One region of the Planococcus alkaliphilus genome, then DNA from elsewhere that is predicted to be linked to it. Evidence: riboswitches for the same ligand, from Rfam matches in the RefSeq annotation. Region 1 holds a riboswitch; each other region holds the start of a gene.
What was found. Region 1 has a riboswitch for S-adenosylmethionine ahead of AC2EXB_RS17580 (cyclase family protein). Riboswitches for the same ligand answer to the same signal wherever they lie in the genome.
Positions count from the first base shown of each region.

Region 2: it holds a riboswitch for S-adenosylmethionine, as region 1 does, so the genes downstream of both, AC2EXB_RS04205 (transporter substrate-binding domain-containing protein) here and AC2EXB_RS17580 (cyclase family protein) in region 1, are expected to answer to the same signal.
Region 3: it holds a riboswitch for S-adenosylmethionine, as region 1 does, so the genes downstream of both, AC2EXB_RS13980 (aminotransferase class I/II-fold pyridoxal phosphate-dependent enzyme) here and AC2EXB_RS17580 (cyclase family protein) in region 1, are expected to answer to the same signal.

Region 1 is NZ_CM168060.1:3,377,661-3,381,814, forward strand. It holds gene AC2EXB_RS17555 (DUF2975 domain-containing protein) at 1-476, opposite strand, end outside; gene AC2EXB_RS17560 (hypothetical protein) at 591-929, shown strand; gene AC2EXB_RS17565 (hypothetical protein) at 881-1,087, shown strand; gene AC2EXB_RS17570 (hypothetical protein) at 1,154-1,387, opposite strand; gene AC2EXB_RS17575 (hypothetical protein) at 1,447-1,791, opposite strand; gene AC2EXB_RS17580 (cyclase family protein) at 1,927-2,673, opposite strand; SAM riboswitch class I at 2,769-2,870, opposite strand; gene AC2EXB_RS17585 (ABC transporter permease) at 2,942-4,147, opposite strand; gene AC2EXB_RS17590 (ABC transporter ATP-binding protein) at 4,140-4,154, opposite strand, start outside.
Region 2 is NZ_CM168060.1:805,543-809,696, reverse strand. It holds gene AC2EXB_RS04215 (NAD-dependent epimerase/dehydratase family protein) at 1-970, opposite strand, end outside; gene AC2EXB_RS04210 (DUF4256 domain-containing protein) at 1,149-1,706, shown strand; SAM riboswitch class I at 1,806-1,914, shown strand; gene AC2EXB_RS04205 (transporter substrate-binding domain-containing protein) at 2,045-2,893, shown strand; gene AC2EXB_RS04200 (amino acid ABC transporter permease) at 2,954-3,637, shown strand; gene AC2EXB_RS04195 (amino acid ABC transporter ATP-binding protein) at 3,653-4,154, shown strand, end outside.
Region 3 is NZ_CM168060.1:2,619,834-2,623,987, reverse strand. It holds gene ystJ (NADP-dependent malic enzyme) at 1-1,164, shown strand, start outside; gene AC2EXB_RS13980 (aminotransferase class I/II-fold pyridoxal phosphate-dependent enzyme) at 1,271-2,446, opposite strand; SAM riboswitch class I at 2,551-2,656, opposite strand; gene AC2EXB_RS13975 (antibiotic biosynthesis monooxygenase family protein) at 2,865-3,170, shown strand; gene AC2EXB_RS13970 (hypothetical protein) at 3,167-3,538, shown strand; gene AC2EXB_RS13965 (cobalamin B12-binding domain-containing protein) at 3,543-4,154, shown strand, end outside.

The DNA.
Region 1 (4,154 bases):
GTTAAATCGTTTTCAGATTTTATATCGATGGCATTTTGCAGCAGCTTTTGGAGCACCGCAGCAAAAACCGCAATGACAATCGCTCCGAAAGTGATGATCATCCCCAAGCCCCCAAGGCCCGGTGCATCATCTATCTGCGCCGTATACAGGATAATCGGCAAGTTCAAGATGAACAGCACGGTAATCGTCAGTGCACAGTATTTGATGTTCTTCAGCGCTTTTACCGACCGTTCCGAAAAAGCGATGCCTTTATCAATATACCCCAGAAGCTTCAGCGTTTGGTAGAGCGCTGCGAAATAAGCGATGGCTGAACCGTATAAAGCAAGCATAAAGACGTATTGCAGGAACGCCCATTTCGGCAGGATCTCACCGACAAAACCGGTCATCGGCGGCACGACGAAAATAGAGATGGCCAAAGCCGGCAGCGCCATCAGGACTATGACCAGCTTCAAAAAGATTGTTTCCCGTTTCATCAAAAACACCTCACTCGTTTGTTATTACATTGAACTTAGCATATTATTTATCGTAAATCAATAAATAAATGTTGATTAGCGTTTTATTCCCCTCTCATTTCATGCGGAAACTTTTTAGTGGATAAAGCAGTCCCGTTTATTAATAGAAGAAAAGAACTGAGATGCACGATGAAACGATGGATGATTTTAAGCCTGCTGCTGGTTGCTTTGTCCGGCTGCATCGGGGAAAATTACGATTTTACGCCGCCTGGCATCACCCTTTCCGGGAGCGCTCCTGTCGAATGGGACGAACTTGCAGAAGCGGATGTCGATTGGCTGGGACCGGAAAATAAACGGATTGATACAGAAGTGGAAGACTTTTTGGCGTTTGCGGACGAGCAGCCCGAAATGCGTTTGTGGCGGGCGAAATGGTTGACCTGCTCTTTGAACACGGAGATTTTGATTTTCAAAGTTTAAGTGTCCGTTTGTGGCATGGCGGCGAAGAAACAGCGGTTGAAGTCGAAGATCTGGCATTTACTTTGCCCAGCACAACGGGTGATTACTTGATCGAAGTCAACCTTCTGGCTGACCGCGGAAGTGCGCAATATGCCGGGAAACTGTCGGTTTACGACTAACACCAACAAGAAACGCCTGACAGCAATGTGTCAGGCGTTTTCATACAAATTTTATTTTCACTCGAATCACTCTTCCGGGAAATCCAAAATCTTGATCGTCTTGAATCCCAGGATAATTTTAAAGTTAAGGCCCCAGTTGGCGGTGACGATTTCCAGGTCGGCATCTGTGACGGAAAACTGGAGGACGATGTCGTTCTCGTAGTCAATGACGACATAGGCATTGGCGTTTGAAAAAATCTTATAGGATTTGTGTGCAATGAATGTCCAGCCGTGCTTTAAGCCGTGGCTCTTGTTTCCCATCCCGTCACCCCTTTTCGTTTGTTATGGAATATGGAAACATTTTTTGTCCAGCTAAAAAATCAAACTGAAATCGCAGCTGTTTTATATGCATCATCAATCAATGCAAAGATATAGGCAGAATTCATGGATTTTGCAGCTACTTCTTTACTGATTCCTTTCGCTCCATTTTTTCGGATTTCATAGTAATCGAAGATCGATTCAAAATCACCGAAAGTAATACGTCTTTCATTTTTCAGGCTTACGCTCGGCAAATTTGTTTTAGCATTAGCAACCACAATATATTCATCATTTCTTGATACAGAAAACCATTTAGGTATTCGTTTATTTTGCGGCGTTGTAGGGATTTCAAATGACCTGCTGTTTGCCTTCGTTAAAATGTACTGCCAAGTCTCACTCGGATTCATCTATGAAACCCCTCCTCTATTTCAGCATAATCTTATTATAATTGAAAATATTAGAAGATGTAAGAGCGCTTTCATTTGTCTGGATTCAAAAACAGACAGCATGGATACACTGTCTGTTGTCAAAGATTCTATTTCTTACGGCAAGATTGCAAACGAACGCATTGGAAAGCCGGAAGCCTTGTCCGCTTTCGGGACGATGTTGAAAATTACGGCCCCTTTTGCCGGCAGCTGATCGAGATTTGCAAGCAGCTCGACTTGATAGGTGTCTTGGTCGAGTACATAATACTCGCCGAGGAGCGCGCCGTTTCTGCGGTAGTCGATGGCAGAATCGGTGTCGAACGTTTCATGGCCGACTGCCCGTACGCCCCGTTCTTCAAAAAGGAATTTCAATGCGTTAACGGACCAGCCGGGTGCATGGCTATTGCCTTCTTCGTCTTTATTGTCGAAGGCTTCCTTGTCCGGCCAGCGTTTGCTCCAATCCGTGCGCAGCGCGACGAACGTGTCAGCTTCGATTTTGCCGTGTACGGCTTCGAACGCTTCAATGCCGTCAACCCCTAACGTAAAGTCAGGGTCTGCTTCCGCTTCTTTTGACTTGTCGATGACAACGAGCGGAAGAACAAGTTCCTTCAGCCCCAGTTCGTGAAGATAGCGGGCATCGCGGACAAAATGGATCGGTGCATCGAGATGGGTTCCGTATTGCCCGGGAAATGTGAAGCGCTGGGCAAAGAAGCCGTCGTCGTGGTTGAACAAAGTATCGAATTTCGCATCTTCAAATGCCGAGAAATGCGGCGAGTCGGGACCGAATGCATGAGTCAAGTCGACCCAAGTCTTCTGTTTCAGTAAGTTGATGGCTTCGATTGTTTCGAGTGTTTTGATGGGCATGGTAAATTCCTCCTTGGGGTTTGTGGATAGAGGGCAACTAAAAACCCTCTTCCTGGATTAAGAAGAGGGTTTGGCAGATGAAGGTCAAAGTTCTCTTCTTATCTTCAAGCTTGAACGCTTTTGGAATTAGCACAGTACTTTGCAGTCTGTTGCTGAGGCTTCAAAGGGCCAAATCCCTCCACCTCTCTTGATAAGAAAGTTATATTCAATTAGTTATCCATAATCCTACAATCGGCCAAGTGAAAAGTCAATCTATTTTGAATTCTTTTTAAGCGCGAATCCATTTCCAGATTTCGCCCGGTGTTGCGTTCTTGCCGTACATGAGAATTCCGGTCTTGAAGACTTTTCCTGCAAGCTTCATGAAGACCCAGACACTGATGGCAAGAATGGCGACAGCGATGCCGATTTCCACCCATGGCCATTCTTCAAGAAGCGATAGGCGCAAGATCAAGACTCCCGGTGATGTAAACGGGATGTAGCTTCCGAGCTGTGCCCAGAATCCGCTCGGGTCGCTGAATACAGGACCGATGAACAGGAACGGACTGAACGGCAGCATCATGACAAGCCCCTGGAAGTTTCCGGCGGTCGAGATGTCGGCCATTGTGGCGCCGATACCGACGAACAGTGCCGCATACAAGAGGTAGCCGAGCACCGCAATCAGCAGCAAGACGGCCAGTTCCGGCACGAGCAAGTATTCCATGATCGGCATATCGATTTTCCACAGCAGCACCGGCAGGATGATCGCGACATAGACGATCAGCTGGATGATGCCGAGGACGAAATAGCCGATGATCTTGCCTTGCATCAAATCAGCCGGCGTCAAAGACGACAGGATGATTTCGGCGATTTTATCTTTCTTCTCCTGCGACGCGCTTTGGAAGATCGCCATTCCCGTGAAGACGATCGACAGCATGACAACAGCGGCGAAAGCGCCAGGAATGATGCGTTCGAGCATCCCTTCGCTGAACAGTCCGCCTTCGTCCGCTTCAACAGAAGCGTCTTCAAAGACGATGCCCTGCGCGACCATTCCCGCTTCTTCCGGCGTCAATCCAAGCTGTTCGATCTGCATCATCTGCAGCGGTCCGCTCAGCACTTGGACTTCCTCCATGAATCCCGAATCGGTCTCTTCGTTTGTATAGACCGTGACTTTGCCGTTTTCAACCGACTGTTCATTGATGAAGACGTATGCGGCGTCTTCTACTTCAAGCGCAGCTTCCGCTTCCTGTTCGGCGATTTGCGTTTCTTCCAGCTGCCATTCGGTCGAGGCTGCAGCAGCTTCCAATTGTTCGTAGACCCCAAGCTCGTCGTTGACGTAGACTTTCGTTGCGGCCGGTTCGTCGTCTGAACGAAACAGGTCCGGCAGCAAGAAGAAGGCCAGGAAAATAATCGGTGTCAGGAACAAGCCAATGATAAACGATTTGCTTTTCATATTGCGTTTGATTTCCCATTTGGCGACTTTCATCGTGTTACGCATGTGCTTC
Region 2 (4,154 bases), 1.1 Mb from region 1:
GATCCATCCCCGCTTTTCGTTCAGCCGTTTCCCTTGTCATTTCCCATTCGCGGATGGCGCGAATGGTCTCAGTGAGCGGGCGGAACCTTAATCCGGCCTGTAAAGCTTTTTGGATATCCACTCCAAGAAAGCCATTCATGTACATACTGTCTGGAATCCACAGCGGCAATTCGGACCACCCTTCCACTTTGTGGCCCAACAGGAATTGCTCATCCACCCAAACAAAATCCGCATCACTCTTAAGGGTGGTCTTACATTCCTCCAAGAATTTCTCCATCGTCAGTGTGGAGTCGGGGCCGGTCGCATTAAATGTGCCTGTCCGTTGTTCTTCGACCAGCCGGAGGATCCATTCTGCCAAATCCCGGACGTCGATAAACTGGATTTCCTTGTCTCGCCGCCCCGGCGCCAACACCTCACCGCCTTTTGCTACGCGGTTAACCCAGTACGTAAAACGGTCCGTAAAATCATGAGGCCCGACGATAAGTCCCGGCCGGATATTCAGGGCACCTTCCGGAAACGCACGTTCCACTTCTTGCTCACACAAAAATTTCAACTCACCGTAATGTTCATTGATGGCAGCTTCCGCCTCTTTTGTTTTCAATTCTCCCAGCTTTTCCGCTGAAAGCCGGCCGACTGCGTGTTCTTCATTTATCCCCGGAGATTCTAAATCGATGTAAACCGATGCGCTTGAAATGAATGTGTAATGTCCTACGGATTTTGCCAGCAGTTCCGCAGATTCCTGAACGGACCATGGAAGATAGCCGGATGTGTCAATAACGGCGTCCCATCTCCGCCCTCTCAACGCTTGTAAATCCCCGTACCGGTCGCCGGTCAACTTTTCCACTTCTGGAAACAAATCCGGATTCGCTTTTCCTCTATTTAATAAGGTCACTTCATGGCCGCTGCTGAGAGCCGCCTCGGTCAGAAATCTCCCCAAAAAACGGGTCCCTCCAAGGATCAAGATATTCACATACACTCCTCCTTCAATTTACTGAATGAAAAACGATCTGCTTTCCTGCTTCTTTTATTCTGCAAAAGCTCCAGACAATCCTCTACTGAAAATAAAATAGATGCACCTCTCCAAAACCCTGCTGCTTTCTTATATACTAAAACCAACAATAGCAAGATCCATTAAAGGAGGAATTAGCATGAGCAAGCAATTATCACCCGAACAACGCGAAGCATTTCTCAACACGTTAAAAGAGCGGTTCGAGAAAAACATCACCCGCCACGAAAATTTCGAATGGGCCAAAATCCAGGACAAACTGGAAGCGAATGAAGACAAATTATGGTCGCTCCATGAAATGGAACGGACTGGCGGCGAACCGGATGTTGTGGATTATGATGCTGCAGCGGATGAATTCATTTTCTTCGATTGCTCCGCAGAAAGCCCGACTGGCCGAAGAAGCATTTGCTATGACCCGGAAGCATTGGAATCGCGCAAGAAAAACAAGCCTGAAAACAACGCGGTCGGCATGGCGGCGGACATGGGCATTGAATTGCTGACAGAAGAACAATACCGAAAGCTGCAGTCGTTAGGGAAATTCGATATGAAGACATCGAGCTGGGTGCAGACTCCTGCTGAAATCAGAAATCGCGGCGGCGCCCTTTTCTGTGATTTCCGCTACGGGCAAGTGTTTCTGTATCATAACGGAGCGGATTCGTATTATGCCGCTAGGGGATTCAGGGGATCGTTGAACGTTTAACAACTTCTAATAAAAAATAAGATGAGATTTATCAGAATTTTGTGTTGACGGTAAAATATAATGATGATACAGTTGTCAACATAGTTTAATAGCAATTTGTTCTTATCATGAGAGGTGGAGGGATTGGCCCTACGAAACCTCGGCAGCGGGCTCACTTTAGAGCACTGTGCCAAATCCAACAAGCTTTGATTAGCTTGAGAGATAAGAAGAGCAGAATATCAATGTGATTTCGCATGCCTGCCTCTTCTTATAGAAGAGGCTTTTTGTTTGCCCTCATATCTGGACAATTCTATTAACTTAAAACCAAGTAAACCAATAGAAAAGGAAGGTGCAAAGACATGAAAAAGACCAAACAGCTTTTATGGCTCGTCGCAATTACAGTAATCGGTTTATTTCTAACCGCATGCAGCAGCAATGAATCTTCAAATGAAGTGAATGCTTCAACAGAAAACAAGGAACAGAACACTTGGGATCGAATTGAAGAAGCAGGCAAAATCGTTGTCGGCACAGAAGGGCTTTACTACCCGATTACATATCACGATGAAGAAACAAAAGAATTAACAGGATATGATGTAGAACTTGCTCGTGCCTTAGGAGAAAAGCTTGGATTGGAAGTTGAATTCAAAGAAATGGAATTTGACGGATTGCTGCCAGCTCTTCGCAATGGCCAAATTGATATTGCCGCGAATGATTTTTCGATTACCGACGAACGCAAAGAGATATTTGATTTCACGATTCCAGTCAAGCATTCATATGGTTCAGCCATTGTCCGTGAAAGTGACAACTCCGGCATTGAATCAGTAGAAGATTTGAAAGGCAAAAAAGTCGGGGGGTCCGCGACAAGCAATTACTCAAAATTTGCTCAAGAACAAGGGGCTGAAGTGATTGTCTACACAGGCTCTGACACGGTGCTTCCAGAAATCGTCAGCGGCCGCGTCGATGCTACGCTAAATGACTATCTTGTCTTGTTGCGCTCACTTGAACAATTTGATAAACCGGGATTGAAACTGGCTGAAGATGTTAGATTCTCATTCAGCAGCAGTGCTATCGTAATGCCGAAAGATAGCCCGGAGCTGAAAGAAAAACTTGACGGTGCTATTGAGGAGCTTCTTGCTGATGGCACATTGAAAGAAATTTCAACTAAATTTCTTGGTGCTGATGTAACACAGCCGCTTGAAGAAGAATAAAAATTTTTTGAGGAATCCTCGGATTCCTCTTTTCTAGATACTAAGTAAAGGAGTCTTCCAATGGCCGACTTTAAATGGGAATATCTTTTTAATGTAGAAATCGCAATTGATTCTCTTCCTTTTATTCTGGAAGGAGCTTGGCAAACCATTTTGATTGCACTGGTCAGCCTAGTATTTGCTTTGATCCTCGGTTTATTTGTAGCTCTTGCCCGAATGAACCGCTTTATCGGACTGTCTCTCCCAGCCCGGCTTTTCATCTCCTTTATGCGGGGCACTCCGCTTTTGGTGATGCTGTTTATCCTGTATTTCGGCTTTCCCATGATCGGCATTGAAATGCAGCCGCTTACTGCTGCCATTATCGGCATCAGTATTCATTTTTCTGCCTATACGGCCGAAATTATCCGTTCTGCCATTTCTTCTGTATCGAAAGGACAATGGGAAGCTGCTGAGACGCTTCGGATGAGCTATTGGCAAACCATGACGCGCATCATTCTGCCGCAGGCGACTCGTATTGCTTTGCCTCCGCTATCGAGCACTTTCATGGATATCATCAAAGGAACTTCGCTAGCGATGGTCATCACTGTTTCTGAAATGTTCTACCGCGCCAAAGTGGTGGTCGGGCAAACTTATGAAAGCCTAACCTTATATATTCTCGTGGCACTCATTTACTGGTCCATTTGCATCCTTGTCACCTTGCTTCAAGATTATTTAGAGAAAAAAGCAAACCGCTATGTCACTGCCTGATAGGAGGTTCCCAAATTGATCAAAGTTGAAAATTTAAGCAAGCAATTCAAACAGGTAGAAGTCCTGAAATCCATTTCATTGGAAATAAAAAAAGGCGAAGTTGTCAGCATCATTGGCCCATCCGGTTCTGGCAAAACAACCTTACTGAGATGCCTGAATCTCTTAGAAACGCCTTCAGGCGGTTCACTTCAAATCAATGATGTCCATGTTTCATTCACTGGGAAAACACCAAGTAAAAAGCAAAAAGTTGATGTTCGCCAATTTTCTGGTATGGTCTTTCAGCATTTTCATTTATTTCCGCATAAAACCGTGATTGACAACATTATTGAAGCACCGCTTGTCGTGCAAAAACGGAACAAGCAGGAATTGGTGCGTGAAGCAGAAGGATTGCTGGAAAAAGTTGGACTATTGGAACATAAAAACCAGTATCCGGAACAATTGTCGGGCGGCCAAAAGCAACGGGCGGCGATTGCCCGGATTCTCGCACTGAAACCGGATCTCCTATTATTTGATGAAC
Region 3 (4,154 bases), 760 kb from region 1:
GTAGAAAATGGACGCGATTTAAGCCTCGCTTATTCTCCAGGAGTGGCTGAACCGTGCAAGGAAATTGCGCAGGATCCGGCCAAAGTCTACGACTACACGATGAAAGGCAATACAGTCGCCGTTGTCACAGATGGCACTGCTGTACTCGGACTTGGAAATATTGGTCCGGGAGCTGCCTTGCCTGTCATGGAAGGAAAAGCTGTGCTTTTTAAAGAGTTTGCCGGAGTGGATGCTTTTCCGATTTGCCTTGGAACAACAGATGCCGAAACCATTATCCAGACGGTAAAATTATTGGAGCCTGGATTTGGTGGTGTGAATTTGGAGGATATCTCAGCACCGGCTTGCTTTATCGTGGAACAGCGCTTAAAAGAAGAGATGAATATTCCTGTATTCCATGACGATCAGCATGGAACCGCCATTGTTACTTTAGCTGGCTTGGTCAATGCGCTAAAATTGGTCGGCAAAGAAATTGCCGACACGAGAGTCGTTGTGAACGGAGCAGGCGCTGCGGGGATTGCTGTGGTCAAGCTTCTTCATAAATTCGGCTTTAACGACGTAATTATGTGCGACACAAAAGGTGCGATTTTCAAAGGCCGAGCTTATGGAATGAACCCGTTTAAAGAAGAAGTTGCAGAGATGACCAACTCCGAACGCAAGGCAGGTTTGCTCCATGAGGTCATTATTGGCGCGGATGTTTTTATCGGCGTTTCTGCAGAAGGTGCATTAACTGAAGAAATGGTGAGAACCATGGCGGAAGGTCCTATTATTTTTGCGATGGCAAATCCGAATCCTGAAATCTTGCCGCATGAGGCTAAGCGTGCAGGAGCCAAAGTAATCGGTACAGGACGGTCGGATTTTCCAAACCAAGTGAATAATGTATTAGCTTTCCCAGGCATATTCAGAGGGGCGTTAGATGTGCAAGCCAGTGAAATCAATGATGCGATGAAAATTGCAGCGGTTGAAGCCATTGCCGATTTGATTGAAGAAGATGAACTCCACGAGGATTATGTCATTCCTGCTCCTTTTGATCTGCGCGTGGCTACAGCAGTTGCCAAAGCGGTAGCGGCTGCCGCAATCGAAACAGGCGTTGCCAACTATGCTGCTTGCCCAAATCAGATTGATGAAACCGCGGAAAACTTAACCGCAGTGATTGTGAGAGAATAACAATATATATAGAAGAAAGCCGTTCATCTTTTGTAAAGGTGAACGGCTTTTTAGGTTGTGTAGAAGCATGAGAAAACTTGATGTCTGTCCGGGTTCGTATCTTGCTTTATTTAGTTAATACAGGTTGTAGGCTAGCTTCGCGTACTTTTTTTAATGCTTGTTCGAGATCTTCGAGCAAGTCATCAGCATATTCCAAACCAACGGACAATCGCAGCAAACCGTCGGTGATTCCTCGCTGCTCACGCTGTTCTTTTGGCATAGATGCATGAGACATGGTCGCTGGGTAGGAAAGAATTGTTTCAACTGCCCCGAGCGATACTGCGAAAACCGGAATTTGCAAGCTGTCGACGAAAATTTTGGCTGCGGCTTTATCGGCGAGGCGCAGGGACAGAACTGCACCTGCTCCACGTGCTTGGCGTTCATGTATCGGATTTCCCGGATGGAAACGGAAACCGGGGTAATATACTTCTTCTACTACGGGATGGCTATGCAAATAATCGGCAATAATTCGAGCTGATGCGGACGACTGTTTCATACGGGCACCAAGTGTTTTAATGCCTTGGATAAGTGAATAAGAATCTTGCGCCCCTAAAATCGAACCGAATGTGTTTTGGATAAAAGCGAGCCGGCTGCCGAGCTCTTCGTCTTTTGTCACAGCGAGTCCGGCAATGATGTCACTATGGCCGGAAAGGAATTTTGTAGCGCTATGCAAGACGATGTCTGCTCCAAGGTCAAGTGGGTTTTGATAAAGAGGCGTCATGAATGTATTATCGACAAAAGTTAAACAATCGTTCGCTTTTGCAAGTTTAGCTGCGATTTCAATATCTGTGATGTTCATCACCGGGTTAGAAGGTGTTTCAATATAGATGACTTTTGTATTTTCGCGGATGGCAGCGGCCATCTCACTGAGATCGGTCATATTGACGAATGTGTAGTCGATATTGAATTTATTCAGCACTTCTGTGACGAAACGATAAGTTCCGCCGTAGACATCTTCAGAAACGAGAACATGGTCTCCGGCAGATAAAAGCATGAAAGCAGAGGAGATCGCAGCCATGCCGGAAGAAAAGGCAAATCCACGGGTGCCGTTTTCGAGTTTCGCAATCGTTTCCTCTAATTTTTGACGCGTTGGATTGCCTGAACGGCTGTAGTCGAATGGTCCGAACTCATCGATATTGGGCTGATGATAAGTGGAAGACAAGTAAATAGGGACGTTGACTGCCCCTGTTTCTTTGTCTACGCCAGTTGAATGGATAAAACGAGTCTCTAAATGATTTGCCATCATGAAAACCTCCTATTAGTTGTAGAGAACGGTTCTGGTTAATGCATAGAAAAACGGGGCTTTCTTCAGCAAGAAGAAAGCCCCGTTTTATAGGGAACGCGTTCTTCTCATCTTTAAGGCATATGCCTTTTGGAATTAGCACCGTGGCCTTCGTCAGGCTGGTTGCTGAGACATCAAAGGGCCAAATCCCTCCATCTCTCTTGATAAGAAATAAATAATATGAAGTTATGGGTGGTGCGATGTCTTCAAGCTTAAACCATCTCACCAGAAACTGCAAGAGAAATTGTGAAAATATTCTTTTAAATGGAAAAAACGTTTTAAGATTTAAACGCTTTATAGGCAAATGGGCGATTTCTTTTAATTCGAAAGACGAAAGGTTATAATGGATATTAACACTTTATTTCAAAGGGGTAATCTGATGTATATTGTGACATCCACTGTTGTGGTGCCTGAAGAGAAGACTCAGGACCTCATTGATATTTATCGCAAACGTTCAAGACGAGTAGATAAAGCTCCTGGATTCCATTCTTTCCGGCTGATCCAGAATACAAAGAAACGCAATGAATTGACTGTCCACTTGGAATGGCATTCAAAAGAGGCCTACATGGAATGGGTAAGAAGCAATGAGTTCAAGGAAATCCATGATCTCGAAAAGCATTATCCGGACAAAGCGCTTGCCGGCATAGTGCCAAAAGTCCATCAGTATGAGGTGGTGGCAGAATGAAGCAAGATTTAAAGAAGCAAATTGCCAAAAGCATCGCGATTCAAATATATGAAGCATATCCAACCCTATGGGATCGTTTTGGAGAACACGGATTTGACCATACCGAAAAAGACAATATGCATCATCTCGACCATTTGGAGACGGCGTATGGTTTGAACGATAGACAGGTGTTTCTTGAATATACATTATGGCTGGAAAAGGTATTAACGAGCCGAAATATCGAGTCAGACTTGATCATAGATAATTTTGAAAGACTCATTGGATTATTGGATGCAGAAGTTGAACTGAAAGAAAGAGAATTTATGCAACAATGCCTTCAAGAGGCGATCGATTTGTTGAAAGGCAGCAATTTGAAGAAGGGAGGTTGATCAGATGATCCAACCAACCGAATTAGCCGAACTTTTTTTACAAGGCAACGACCGGGAAGCGCTGGTGCAAGTTCAGCAATTTCTCGACAGCCATAACCGGAAAAAACTTTTTGATCAGCTATTAACACCTGCCATGTACCATATCGGTGAGTTATGGGAAACGAATACCATTTCAGTGGCAGATGAACATCTTGCTACGGCGATTTGCGATTTTGTCGTTTCGATAATTGATAAGCGTGGAGAAGAAACGCATTCTTCAAAACGGAAAGTCATGGTATTAGGGCCTGAGGGTGAAGAACATTATATCGGATTGAAGATGGTCTCAAGCCTTTTCCGTGAAAACGACTGGGTTGTCCATTATTTGGGGCCGAATATGCCGCTTGACCATGCTATAGAAGCGGCCAATCGCTGGCAGCCAGACACCATCGCTTTATCAGCGGCGCTTGTCTATCGTCTGCCAACTTTAAAAGCTTATATCAAAAGTTTCAAAGAGCTGGCGCATGCTCCTGCAATCATCGTCGGTGGCCGAGCGGCTGCATTTGAAAGCAGCCGCATCCTGATTGATGAAGGCGCCATTTTAGTGAAGGACCTCGAGCAACTGGAACACTGGATTAAA